DNA from 3 places in the Mesorhizobium sp. DCY119 genome. Region 3 is predicted to be linked to each of the others. Evidence: riboswitches for the same ligand, from Rfam matches in the RefSeq annotation. Region 3 holds a riboswitch; each other region holds the start of a gene.
What was found. A riboswitch is a leader RNA that binds a small molecule or an ion and turns the genes downstream of it on or off. The one in region 3 is predicted to bind cobalamin.
Positions count from the first base shown of each region.

Region 1: linked by a shared signal. The riboswitch ahead of DZG07_RS10715 (DUF1636 family protein) and the one ahead of DZG07_RS23430 (aromatic ring-hydroxylating dioxygenase subunit alpha) in region 3 are both predicted to bind cobalamin.
Region 2: linked by a shared signal. The riboswitch ahead of DZG07_RS10890 (CbtB-domain containing protein) and the one ahead of DZG07_RS23430 (aromatic ring-hydroxylating dioxygenase subunit alpha) in region 3 are both predicted to bind cobalamin.

Region 1 is NZ_CP031834.1:2,216,940-2,221,215, forward strand. Features, by position in the region: gene cobN (cobaltochelatase subunit CobN) at 1-788, opposite strand, end outside; gene cobW (cobalamin biosynthesis protein CobW) at 805-1,842, opposite strand; gene DZG07_RS10715 (DUF1636 family protein) at 1,839-2,264, opposite strand; cobalamin riboswitch at 2,302-2,508, opposite strand; gene DZG07_RS10720 (winged helix-turn-helix domain-containing protein) at 2,538-3,737, opposite strand; gene DZG07_RS10725 (NADH-quinone oxidoreductase subunit A) at 4,084-4,276, shown strand, end outside.
Region 2 is NZ_CP031834.1:2,251,248-2,255,523, reverse strand. Features, by position in the region: gene cobO (cob(I)yrinic acid a,c-diamide adenosyltransferase) at 127-744, opposite strand; gene cobU (bifunctional adenosylcobinamide kinase/adenosylcobinamide-phosphate guanylyltransferase) at 746-1,261, opposite strand; gene DZG07_RS10895 (CbtA family protein) at 1,254-2,015, opposite strand; gene DZG07_RS10890 (CbtB-domain containing protein) at 2,031-2,210, opposite strand; cobalamin riboswitch at 2,247-2,441, opposite strand; gene DZG07_RS10885 (aromatic ring-hydroxylating dioxygenase subunit alpha) at 2,584-3,783, shown strand; gene DZG07_RS10880 (MFS transporter) at 3,752-4,276, opposite strand, start outside.
Region 3 is NZ_CP031834.1:4,791,856-4,796,131, reverse strand. Features, by position in the region: gene metH (methionine synthase) at 1-1,848, shown strand, start outside; cobalamin riboswitch at 1,924-2,132, shown strand; gene DZG07_RS23430 (aromatic ring-hydroxylating dioxygenase subunit alpha) at 2,256-3,503, shown strand; gene DZG07_RS23425 (hybrid-cluster NAD(P)-dependent oxidoreductase) at 3,603-4,276, shown strand, end outside.

The DNA.
Region 1 (4,276 bases), 2.3 Mb from region 3:
GCGTCGATCGGCGCGACATCGGCGGCGAGCAGCATCGAGCGGTAGAACAGGATGGGGATGACGGGGGCTTTTTCCTCCCCCCTTGAGGGGGAGGTGCCGCCAAAGGCGGCGGAGGGGGTTGCTGCGGCAGTGCTCGGCGTTTCTTGGCGTTGGCGCGCGGCCGGGACGACCCCACCCCCGGCCTGCGGCCGGACCCTCCCCTCGAGGGGGAGGGGGACGTCGCGCTCGACGACACCCCTTGCCGGGTCGTAAAAACCGGCCTTCGGCACCGTAACCGGCGCTGTTTGTGCGCCTTCTCCGCCGGCCAGCCCCGCCAGCCGCCGCACCAGCCCGCGCATATTCTCAGGTCCGCCCTCACGGAAATAGGCGAGCAGCCCGTCCAGCTGCTCGCGCGGCAGGGTCGAGCATTCGATCAGCCGGAGGTCTTCGTCGTGGCTTTCGCCGGGAAGCAGCGCCAGATGGATATTCTTCTCGCGGCACATTGCGGCGAGCCGGTCGCAGCCATAGCGCCACCAATCATAGCCGCCGAGGATGCGCACCAGAATGACCTTGGCCCGGCTGGCGGTGTGGTCGATCCACAGATCGACCGACATCGGGTGGCGCAGGTCGCGAAGGGCGGCCAATCGCATCGAGGGCAGCGTTTCGGCTTCTTGCTTCCATGCCGCCGCCAGTCCGGCCAGATCGCTGTCGGTGAAGGACAGGGCCACGATATCCGCCGGTGCTTGCCGCAGATCGACCGGCTCGACCAGATCGTCGAGCGAGGCGGATGTCGTGGTCAGTATGTGCATGGCGGCACGCTGTTGGTCAGTTGACCAGTATGCGCTCGATCGCGGCGCGATTCAGCCCCTTCAGGCCAATGACGACGAGACGCGAGCGGCGGTCGTCGGCAGCCGTCCAGGCGCGGTCGTAATAGTGGTTGACGCGTGGGCCGACGGCCTGGACCAGAAGCCGCATCGGCTTGCCGCCGACATCAACGAAACCCTTCACGCGCAGCACGTTTTCTTGTTCGGCAGCCGTCGCCACGCGCTTGGCCAGCGCGTCGGGATCGGAAATCGCCGGAAGCTCGATGATGAAGGAGTCAAAATCATCGTGCTCGTGGTCGAGTTCGTCGTCGTGATGGGTCTTGCGGTTCTCGATGTCGTCCTCGACGGCCAAACCGAGGCCGAGCAGCACCGAGGGATCGACCTTGCCCTGCGCGGTCGGGACGATTTTCACGGCGCGCGACAGATGCTCGCTGATGATGGCGTTGGCGCGGGCGCTGCCGGCTGCGTCGAGCAGATCGCTCTTGGAGAGAATGATGAGGTCGGCGCAGGCGACCTGATCCTCGAACACTTCCTCGACCGGGTCGTCATGATCGAGCGAATCGTCTTCCTGGCGCTGCGCCTGCAGAGCATCGAGGTCGGATGCAACCTTCCCTGCGGCCAGTGCGGGGCCATCCACCACGGCGACGACGCCGTCTACCGTCACGCGGCTCTTCACGCTCGGCCACTGGAATGCCTGCACCAGCGGCTTGGGCAGCGCCAGGCCGGAGGTCTCGATGATGATGTGATCGACTTTCGGCTCCAGCGCCAGGATCTGATCCAGCGCCGGCACGAAATCGTCGGCGACGGTGCAGCACAGGCAGCCATTGGCCAGCTCGACGATGTTTTCCTCCGGGCAGGCATCCACGCCGCAACCTTTGAGGATTTCGCCATCGATGCCGATATCGCCGAATTCGTTGACGATCAGGGCCAGCCGGCGGCCATTGGCGTTTTCGAGGATGTGGCGGATCAGCGTAGTCTTTCCGGCGCCGAGAAAGCCGGTGACGACGGTGCAGGGAACGCGGGCGGCGGAAGCGGTCATGAATTGTCCTTCAGGAGATCGAGGGGAGGGATGCGCGCGACGAGGCCGCGCTTGAGGCTGTCGGGGCGGCCGCGCCAAGGCAGGATGCCGTCGGTCGAGGTCGCGAAAAGCTTTGCGCCGGTGATCAGATCGGGTCCGCTTTCGGTCGTGAGGTCGCCGAAGACGTAGCTCCACGAGCCGTCGCGCAGCAGGGCAGCGCTCAGACGACTCTTGCAGTTGCCGAGGCATTCGACCTGTTTGACGGTGATCTTCTCGGGCGCTGCGGCGCGAATCGCACCTTGGGCAAGATGCTCGCCGGCGCGGGGCCGAGCATCCGAGCCGGTTTCGTCGCGACAGGAGGAGCAGACGAGAATCGTTACGCCGGGCGCGCCCAAATCTTGGGAGTCCTCGGCCAGTTGGATAGGATTGCCGTCGGCTTTCACAGAATCATGCTCCTTGCCCGGGACACCCGCCAGGCGGTCGGATTTTTCGTCTGACGGCAGGTCTCCTGGCTCGCGGGTCGTCGCTTCATGCCGCCTTCCCGGGAAAAATCCCAGTGGCTGTCGGCCTTCGGCTATCCGCTTACAGTTGCGGGGACAGCTGCGGACTTGGGCATGTTCGCCCGGCACCGCATTCCCTCTTAGCCCCTCCCTTTGCGGAGAGGGGACCGTCGCGGGCGAATTTAGGCGGTGGTGCCTTGCGCTGTCAACGCGTGGTTACGACGCGATTATGTCGGCCAACGCCGGGGCGAGGTCTCCGGCTGGCGATATCTCGATGCGATCGAGTTCGAGCCAGGACATCATCAGGCGCAGTTCTTCGATGAGAGCTGCGGCAGTGTGGTCCGGCGCGCCCGGTTCGGCATAGGCGGCCAGCACGCGCAGGACACGGCCCGGTCGGTCCGCCTTCACATCGATGCGCGCCACAATCGCGTCGCCGAGCAGGAAGGGCAGGACATAATAGCCATACTGCCGCTTTTCGGCGGGCGTGTAGATCTCGATGCGGTAGCGGAAATTGAACAGGCGCTCCGTGCGGGCGCGTTCCCAGACCAGCGGGTCGAAGGGGGCGAGGAGGGCGCGGGCCTCGACCTTGCGGGGGATGCGGGCACCGGCATGAAGCCAGGCCTGATGGGTCCAGCCTTTGACCCTGATGGGCAGAAGCTCGCCCGATTCGACCAGCTCCTCGATGCGGCCCTTCATGTCGGCGGGCGAAAGGCGGAAATAGTCGCGCAGGTCGCTGTAGGTGGCGATGCCGAGCGCGCGGGCCGAAATGCGCAGCAAGTCGCGATGCGCGTCGGGAGCCGACGGAATGGGCGCATTATATATGGAGGCGGGCAGGACGCGCTCGGGCAGGTCATAAAGACGCTCGAAGCCACGGCGCGAAGATGTTGTGATCCGCCCGGCCCAGAACAGCCATTCGAAAGCGTGTTTCTCGTCGCTCCAGCCCCACCAGCCGCCCGAGCCCTTGGCGCCATCGATGTCGGAAGCCGCGATCGGGCCTCGGTTGCGGACTTCCTGATAAATCTCATCGATCAGGCCTTCGTTCTCCCGCGCCCATTTCGCCAGCCCGGTGTACATTTCCTCGTGCCGGCCAGCCCGTTCCATGCGCCAGCGCATGAGGGGATAGGTTTCGACCGGAAGGAACGATGCCTCATGCGCCCAGTATTCAAAGAGCGCACGTTTTCGTGATGTGGCAGCGTTATCGAGTAACGCGCGCGGGTAGGGACCAAGCCGCGAGAACAGCGGCATGTAATGCGCCCGCACCACCGCACTGACGGAATCGATCTGCAGCAAGCCGATGCGCGAAAGCACCTTGTTGAGATGTCGCCGGTCGATGGTCCCTGTCGGTCGTGGATCGGCAAAACCCTGGGCGGCGAGCGCGATGCGTCGCGCCATGGCAAGCGGGATCGTTTCCTTCATTCTTCGGCCGTCCGGATATGCATGAGGCGGGTGTCTTTGCGTCAACTGGAATCGAAATGTGGAGTTCAGCCTAGCAGGCCTGCGACGGGAATTGTGTCAGGATAAAAAGTGGAGTAAAAAGGTAAGGAAATCAAATGCGCCTTGTGCAACGCAAATCGCTGAAAAGCGATTGGCGTAGCCATGCTTTCGCCAAGGTTTGACTTGCGTCCCCCGATTGCCTGCGCTAACCCTCGCCGCGTTGCAGCATAGTTTCTCGCCGCGGCCTTCGTAGGCAATCTGTCGCGGTCTGGCGGTTCGACTCAATGCTATAATTCAGGCCGATCGGCCACCAACGGAAAGTCGGAGCATGAGCGCGCTCTTAAGTTCATATCTTCCCATCGTCATTTTCATCGGCGTGGCCCTCGTGGTCGGGCTGGCGCTGATCGCAGCGCCCTTCCTCGTGGCCTACCGCAATCCGGACCCGGAAAAGCTGTCGGCCTATGAGTGCGGCTTCAATTCGTTCGACGATGCGCGCATGAAGTTCGACATCCGCTTTTATC
Region 2 (4,276 bases), 2.3 Mb from region 3:
CGTGGGACAACCTGGCAGGCCTTGGGTAAGACAAGCCGCCTACCTCCCTCATCCTGAGGTGCGAGCCCGCAGGGCATGGAAATTGTGCCGCAGACATCGATGGGCGAGCCTCGAAGGACGCACCGCCTAAAACTCAATCCCCTGCTGCGCCTTAACCCCCGCCGAAAAATGATGCTTCACCGAGCCCATCTCGGTCACCAGATCAGCCGCCTCGATCAGCGCCGGCTTGGCGTTGCGGCCGGTGACGACGACATGCAGGCCTTCGCGCCGGTTCTTCAGGGTCGAAACCACGCTGTCGAGGTCGAGATAATCGTAGCGCAGCGCGATGTTGAGCTCATCCAGCACGACGAGGTTGATCGACGGGTCGGCGATAAGCTCGACCGCCTTGGCCCATGCGGCTTCTGCAGCGGCGATATCGCGCTTGATGTCCTGCGTCTCCCAGGTGAAGCCCTCGCCCATCGTGTGCCAGACCATGCGGTCGCCGAAGGTGGCGAAGGCATCCTTCTCGCCGGTGTGCCAGGCGCCCTTGACGAATTGCACCACGCCGACGCGCTTGCCATAGCCGAGCATGCGCAGCGCCAGCCCGAATGCAGCCGTCGTCTTGCCCTTGCCGGGGCCGGTGTTGACGATGAGCAGTCCCTTTTCGGTAACCGTCTTCTCGGCCACCTCGGCGTCCTGCATCGCCTTGCGCTTGGCCATCTTGGCCTTGTGGCGCTCGGCTTCCTTTTCGTCGATTTCTTTCATCTCATTTCACCTGCATCGGCAGACCCGCGACCATAAAGAATACGCGGTCGGCGCGGGCGGCGATCCTTTGATTGAGCCGGCCAGCAGCATCGCGGAATTTCCGCGCGAGCGCGTTGTCCGGCACGATGCCGAGCCCGACTTCGTTGGCGACGACGAACCACGGACCGCGCGGCTTGGCCAGAACGGCCTCCAGCATTTCGCTTTCGCGTTCCAGATCATGATCGGCCAGCAAATGATTGGAAAGCCAGAGCGTCAGGCAATCGACCAGCAAAGGCTGTTCATCAGGCACATCGGCAATGGCATCGGCAAGGTCGAGCGGCGCGTCGATCGTCTGCCAGCCTTCGGCGCGGCGGGCGCGGTGCAGCGCAATGCGCTCGACCATCTCATGGTCGAAAGCCTGCGCCGTGGCGATATAGGTCCAGGGCGCAGGGAATGCGGTGGCCAACCGCTCGGCATGCGCGCTCTTTCCGGAGCGCGCACCGCCGAGCAGGAAGGTCAGCGAAGTGGCGTCAGGCAAAGCTGTCGCGCAGGCTTGTCGCCGTTCCGGTGAAGCGTCCGCGAATGACGCCGACGGCTGCACCGAGCACCACCCAGAAGATCAGGTTCGTCACGGTTACGGCGACCACGAACTGGTGATGCAGGTCCGGCGGGATCGGCGATTCGTGGCTGGCCGGCTGCGGCGCGCCGAGCAGATGCGGCGCAACGATCAGGGCCACGCCGATCAGCGAAAACACCAGCGACGAGCGGAAGGCGATCAGGCCGAGACCAGCGGCGGTGGCAACCACCGTGCCGATCCACCAGACCTGACGGGCGGCAAGATCGGCCGCAGGCATGGCCGGCAGTTCCGGCGGCAGGCCGAGGCCCGGCGCCAGCGTGAACACGGCAAAACCGGCAAAACCCCAGAAAATGCCCTGGCGCCAGTTGGCGATGCCACCGGCAAGTTCCGAAGCAGCCACCAGAACCAGCGCAAAGCCGATACCGGTGACGATGTTGGCAAGTGCTGTGAAGGCGAAGCGCTCGAAACCGTCCGCCGGCGCCCAGCCTTCTTCGTCATGCTCGTGGGCGGGTGCTGCGGCTTCAGCCGCCGGAGCTGCGGTTTGCGCACTATCGGCGGCGGCCGCAGCGTGCTCGTGGCCGCCTCCGGCGTTCTCGAAGGTTTCCGCCTTCAGGATCAGCGGAACGGTTGCATAGGTCTGCATGGCCGTCATGACGATGCCGGACAATAGCCCTGCGATCGCCGCGATGAACACGACGTTACGAAACAATGTCATGGGAGCGGTCCTTCGTTAGTGGCAGGGAAACGCCATCGAGTGGCGATAGTCGTGGCCGGCATTATGGACGACTTCCATATGCGAGAAGCCGACGAAGCCGATAACGAAGAGGCCGAGCAGACCGGCCATTGCCAACTGCATCGAGCGCGAGGCCGAACCTGCTGTTGCGCCGAGCGACGAAGAAACCGTGTTCATTTCCAAATACCTTTCACCCTCCACCCGAGGGCACCTAGAGTTTCCGACGTCGCCGGCAGGTCTCCTGGCTTGCGGGTCGGCACCCTTCCCCGCCTTCCCGAGAAAATTCTCAGTGGCATCTGGGGAGAGCTCGCCGCGCACAGTTGCGGGGGCAGCCGCGGCTTTGGGCAGATTTTGCCCGCACCGCATTCCCTATTGATTCCTCGCGGAACCGACGACAGCGGCGACTATAAGGATAAACCCGCCGCCCGGCAAACCAATTTCCCGCCCTTTTTCCTGCCGGAAAGGTCGTAATTTGACGATCGGGCAACCGTCGCCGGAATTGACAAATTTTCCGCACAGGTATCCGCTGACCCCACCGGAGGATAGCGCGATGACGGCAGGCCCAGCGGAAAGCAAAGCCTATAACGGGCTTCGAACAGCGGAGGTGACGCTGCCGTCCCGCGCCTATTGGAGCGACGCCGAATACCAGCGCGATCTCGACACGATCTGGTATCGAAACTGGATCATGGCCTGCCGCGAGGCCGATGTCACCCAGCCGCTCGCCTATCGCGTGTTCAAACTCGGCACGCAGGAAATCCTCATCATCCGCGACGAGACCGGCGTGCTGCGTGCCTTCCACAACACCTGCCGCCATCGCGGCTCGCAGCTTTGCGGCGAGAGCGAAGGCAGGCTGAAGGCTCGGCTGCTCACCTGCCCCTATCATGCCTGGTCCTATTCGCTGCGCGGCGATCTCGTGCGCGTGCCGTCGAAATCGCTGCCTGAAGGCTTCGACAAGGCCGACTACCAGCTCTATCCGGTGGCGCTGTCGGTCTGGCGTGGCTTCGTCTTCGTCAACCTGGCCGAAAATGTGCAAGGCTCGGCTGCAGATGTTTTTGACGCCGGCTCCGCCGACCTAAGCAACTGGCCGCTGGAAGACCTCGTCACCGGCCATGCGTTTCGCAAGGTGATGAACTGCAACTGGAAAATCTTTTGGGAAAACTTCAACGAGTGCCTGCATTGCCCCGGCGTCCATAAATCCCTGTCGCATCTGGTGCCGATCTATGGCCGCGGCCTGATGGCACGCCACGACGACCCGGAATGGGCGCTTCATGCCGACAATGATGCGCCCGAATATTCCGGCGGCCTGCGGGCCGGCGCCGAGACGTGGTCTGAGGACGGGCGCGTGCATGGTCCGGCTTTTCCAGACCTGACCGAGGCCGAGCGCGGCGCCGGCCAGACCTATGCCGCGCATCTGCCGTCGATGTTCGTCGTCGGCCATGTCGATTATGTCCGCACCGTGCGGCTGGTGCCGCTGGGACCGGAACAGACGGAACTGGTGGCGGAATGGCTCTTCCTGCCGGAAGCGTTGACCTCAGGCGGAACCGACCTCGAAAACATCGTCAGGTTTGGCATCCAGGTGCTGGAGGAGGACGCGGCCATTTGCGAGATCAACCAGAGAGGCCTGCATTCGTTGCGCCACGAGGCGGGCGTGCTGATGCCGGAGGAATATGAGCTTCAGCGCTTTCATCAATGGGTGCGCGGCAAGCATGCGCAGGCGCTCACATCGACTTCGGCAGAAAACGCCAGGTGATCAAGCCGCAGATGGCCGTGAAGACGCCGAGCGTGACGAACACCGCGCCAAGGCCGAAGAAGGCAAGCACAACCGAGTAGACCAGAGGCGGCAGAAGCTCCGACAGATCGAGATAGGTGCGGTAAACGGCGGTCATCTGTGGCCGCTCATAGGTGCGCACCGCGCGCATGAAAGCGGTCGAGCCGAGCGCGTCGAGCGCCACCGCAAACAGCGCGCCGAACAGCAGGAAGACGCCGGTGACGAGCGGCAATCGCTCGCCGCCAAGGCCTGCCAGCAACAGCGCCGTGCTCATGCCGAAAAAGGCAAACGTCATGATGTTTCGTGCGCCGAAGCGCCGGCCCGCCCTGCCCCAATAGATGGCAGCAAACAGAAGGGCGTTACCTGCCGAAACCAGAAGACCGCCGGCCAGTTCGCCCTGCCCCGTAACCACCATCAGGATCGGGCCGTAGACGAAGAACGTCGTCCAGAAGCAGGAGCGGCCGAAGGCGATTAC
Region 3 (4,276 bases):
CTGGAGCTTGCCGAGCGCTACAAGGGCACGGCCGGCAAGGAGGCCAAGGAGCGCGATCTTGCCTGGCGCGAATGGCCGGTCGAGCAGCGCATTTCACACGCGCTGGTCAATGGCATCACCGAATTCATCGACGCCGACACCGACGAGGCGCGGCTGAAGGCCGAGCGCCCTCTGCACGTCATCGAAGGCCCGCTGATGGCCGGCATGAATGTCGTCGGGGACCTGTTCGGCGCGGGCAAGATGTTCCTGCCGCAGGTGGTCAAGTCGGCCCGCGTCATGAAGCAGGCGGTTGCCGGCCTCCTGCCGCATATGGAAGCCGAGAAGATCGCCAATGCCAAGAACGGCATTGCCTCCAGTGGTCGCGAGAGTGCGGGAAAAATCCTGATGGCGACGGTGAAGGGCGATGTCCACGACATCGGCAAGAACATCGTCGGCGTCGTGCTTGCCTGCAACAACTACGAGATCATCGATCTCGGCGTCATGGTGCCGGCAACCAAGATACTGCAGACAGCGAAAGAGCAGAATGTCGACATCATCGGCCTGTCCGGCCTGATCACGCCCTCGCTCGACGAGATGGTGCATGTCGCTGCCGAGATGGAGCGCGAGGGCTTCAGCGTCCCGCTGCTCATCGGCGGGGCGACGACCAGCCGCGTGCACACTGCGGTGAAAATCCACCCGCGCTATGAGCGCGGCCAGACCGTCTATGTCACCGACGCCAGCCGTGCCGTTGGCGTGGTTTCCAGCCTGCTGTCGGCCGACGCCAAGCCCGGCTATGTCGATAATGTCCGTGCCGAGTACAAGAAGGTGGCGGATGCCCATGCCCGCTCCGAGGCTGACAAGCAGCGCCTGCCGCTGGCCAAGGCGCGCGCCAACGCCCACAGGATCGACTGGACGAACTACCAGCCACCAAAGCCGTCCTTCCTCGGCACGCGCACCTTCGAGAACTGGGACCTTGCCGAACTCGCCCGCTACATCGACTGGACGCCCTTCTTCCAGACATGGGAGCTGAAGGGCCGCTATCCGAAAATCCTTGAAGACGAGGCGCAGGGCCCGGCCGCGCGCCAACTCTTCGAGGATGCGCAGGCGATGTTGAAGCAGATTATCGCCGAAAAATGGTTCACGCCAAAGGGCGTCATCGGCTTCTGGCCGGCCAATGCCATCGGCGACGACGTTCGGCTCTACACCGACGAGGGCAGGGCGCAGGAACTCGCAACCTTCTTCACGCTGCGCCAGCAACTGGCCAAGCGCGACGGCCGCCCGAACGTGGCGCTGTCGGATTTCGTCGCGCCCGCCGACAGCGGCAAGCCCGATTATGTCGGCGGCTTCGTGGTCACGGCGGGCATCGAGGAGGTAGCGATTGCCGAGCGCTTCGAGCGCGCCAACGACGACTATTCCTCGATCCTCGTCAAGGCGCTGGCCGACCGCTTCGCCGAGGCTTTTGCCGAGCGCATGCATGAAAAAGTGCGCAAGGAATTCTGGGGTTACGCGCCGAATGAGGCCCTCGCGCCGGACGAGTTGATCGGCGAGCCCTATCAGGGCATCCGTCCCGCGCCCGGCTATCCGGCGCAGCCAGACCATACCGAGAAGGTGACGCTGTTCAGGCTGCTCGATGCCGAGAAAAAGGCTGGTGTCAGCCTGACCGAAAGCATGGCGATGTGGCCCGGCTCGTCCGTCTCGGGCATGTACCTCTCGCACCCCGAAAGCTATTATTTCGGTGTTGCCAAGGTCGAGCGGGATCAGGTCGAGGACTACGCCGCCCGCAAGGACATGGCGGTGATCGAGGTCGAACGCTGGCTCGGTCCGATCCTCAATTACGTGCCGGCACCCCGTGCCGAGGCGGCGGAATAGCAGCGGATTTTTCCGCTGTCGCCTTTGCGCTTGGGCCATGTCGCTTTCGTATCGCCGTGCGCGCCGATTCGGTGATTATATCGGGACACTTGAGGTGCTGGTGCGCTTGATCGCGGACCGGAGAATTGGGAAGCCGGTTTGATGCCGGCGCTGCCCCCGCAACGGTGGTGGAGAATGTCACGGCGGGAGACCACTGGGCCGCAAATGGCTTGGGAAGGTGTCCGTGACGGGTCCTGCAGGACCGCTCCAGAGCCCGGAAACCAGCCTTGAGTGTTGTAAATTCGACTGATCGCGGTGGGCGATCAAGCGGCGGATTTTTGCGCGGACAGGCTCCAGCGGGCGTTGCCGTGCAATCTTTCTCCCCTGACATCACCACCAGTTCAGTCCTTGGATAGCGAGGACAGGACATGGATGCGCGCAATGAGATGCTGCGGCAGTTACGCAACCGCCGCGAGGGCTTCAGCCTCGAGCAGGCTTTCTACACCGATCCGGACTATTTCAAGCTGGATCTTGAGCTGATCTGGTATCGCGACTGGCTGTTCCTCGGCCATGATTGCGAATTGCCCAAGCCCGGCAGCTACATCACCGCGCAGATCGGCGACTATCCCGTGCTGGTCGTGCGCGACCAGAAGGGCGACATCCGCGCCTTCCACAATTCCTGCCGCCATCGCGGCTCGCGCGTCTGCACCGCCGAAAAGGGCACGACGGCCAAGCTCGTCTGCCCCTATCACCAGTGGACCTATGAGCTCGACGGCCGCCTGCTGTTTGCCCGCCAGATGGCCGAGGGCTTCGATAAGAACCAGTTCGGCCTGAAGCCCGTCGCCTGCGAAAGCGTCGGCGGCTACATCTTCATCTGCCTCGCCAAGGAGCCTGCGGATTTCGCGCCGATGCGGGCGATGGTCGAGCCTTATCTTTTGCCGCACCGCCTGCGCGACGCGAAGGTCGCTTTCGAAAGCACCATCGTCGAGAAGGGCAACTGGAAGCTGGTCTGGGAAAACAACCGCGAGTGCTATCACTGCGCGGCGAACCATCCCGAACTTTGTAAGACCTTCCCGGAAGCTCCGACAGTCACCGGCGTCAACGGTGCCGAAAGCGATCCCGAAATGCTTGCCCATTGGGCGAAGTGCGAGGCTGTCGGCCTGCCGAGCAAGTTCCGCATCGATGCCGGTGGCCAGTACCGTGCCACGCGTGCGCCGCTGCTGCGCGACGCCGTCAGCTACACGATGTCCGGCAAGCGCGCGGTGAGGAAGAACCTTTCCGATATCGTCACTGCCGACAAGATCGGCGCGCTGCTGCTCTATCACTACCCGACCACCTGGAACCATGTGCTGGGCGACCACGCCGTCACCTTCCGCGTGCTGCCGATCTCGGCAACCGAAACGGCAGTCACCACCAAATGGCTGGTGCACAAGGATGCGGTCGAGGGTGTCGACTACGATCTCGCTGAACTCACCCATGTCTGGACCGAGACCAACGATCAGGACCGCAGGATCGTCGAGGAAAATGCCTTCGGCATCAAGTCGCCGGCCTATGAGCCCGGACCTTACTCGGTCGAGCATGAGGGCGGCGTGATGCAGTTCGTCGAATGGTACTGCAACTTCATCGAGCCGCGCCTGACCGACGACGAAAAGCCGGCGCTGCGCAGCGTGGCCTAAGACCATGAGCCCGAACCGTAGGACCGCGTTAGCGAAAAGTGGTTGCCGGTTTTCGGACAAGCTCATGGTCAATCAAACGGAACTAAGCGGATGAACGCGATGACGGAACTTTCCCTTTATCGGCATCTGGACGAGATGGTGCCGTGGAACGACCGGCTGCAGGTGCTGGAATGCATCGGCGTGATCGACGAGGCGTCGGAGGTGAAGACCTTCATCTTCCGCTCCGACAACCAGACCTGGTTCCGCTACCAGCCCGGCCAGTTCGTCACGCTGGAACTGCCGCTGGAAGACGGCCCGCTGATGCGCACCTACACGCTGTCCTCCAGCCCGTCGCGGCCGTTCTCCATCGCGGTCACGGTCAAGGCGCAGGCCGGCAGCGTCGGCACGCGCTGGATGTTCGACAATCTCGTGCCCGGCGTCCACATCAAGGCCTACGGCCCGGCAGGCGATTTCTCCCATCACAACCATCCGTCGGCGAAATACCTGTTCGTCTCCGCCGGTTCCGGCGTCACGCCGATGATGTCGATGCTGCGCTGGCTGAACGATTGCGCGCCATGGACCGACGTCGCCTTCGTCAACTGCGCGCGCCGCCCGGAAGAGATCATCTTCCGCAAGGAGCTGGAACTGCTCGGCAGCCGCATGCCCGGCCTGTCGCTCGGCTTCCTCATCGAGGAGCGCTCGAACCGAGAAGTCTGGAGCGGCCATATGGGCCGCATCGATGCCGTGCGCCTGCCGCTTCTGGCGCCCGATTTCCGCGACCGCGAAGTCTTCTG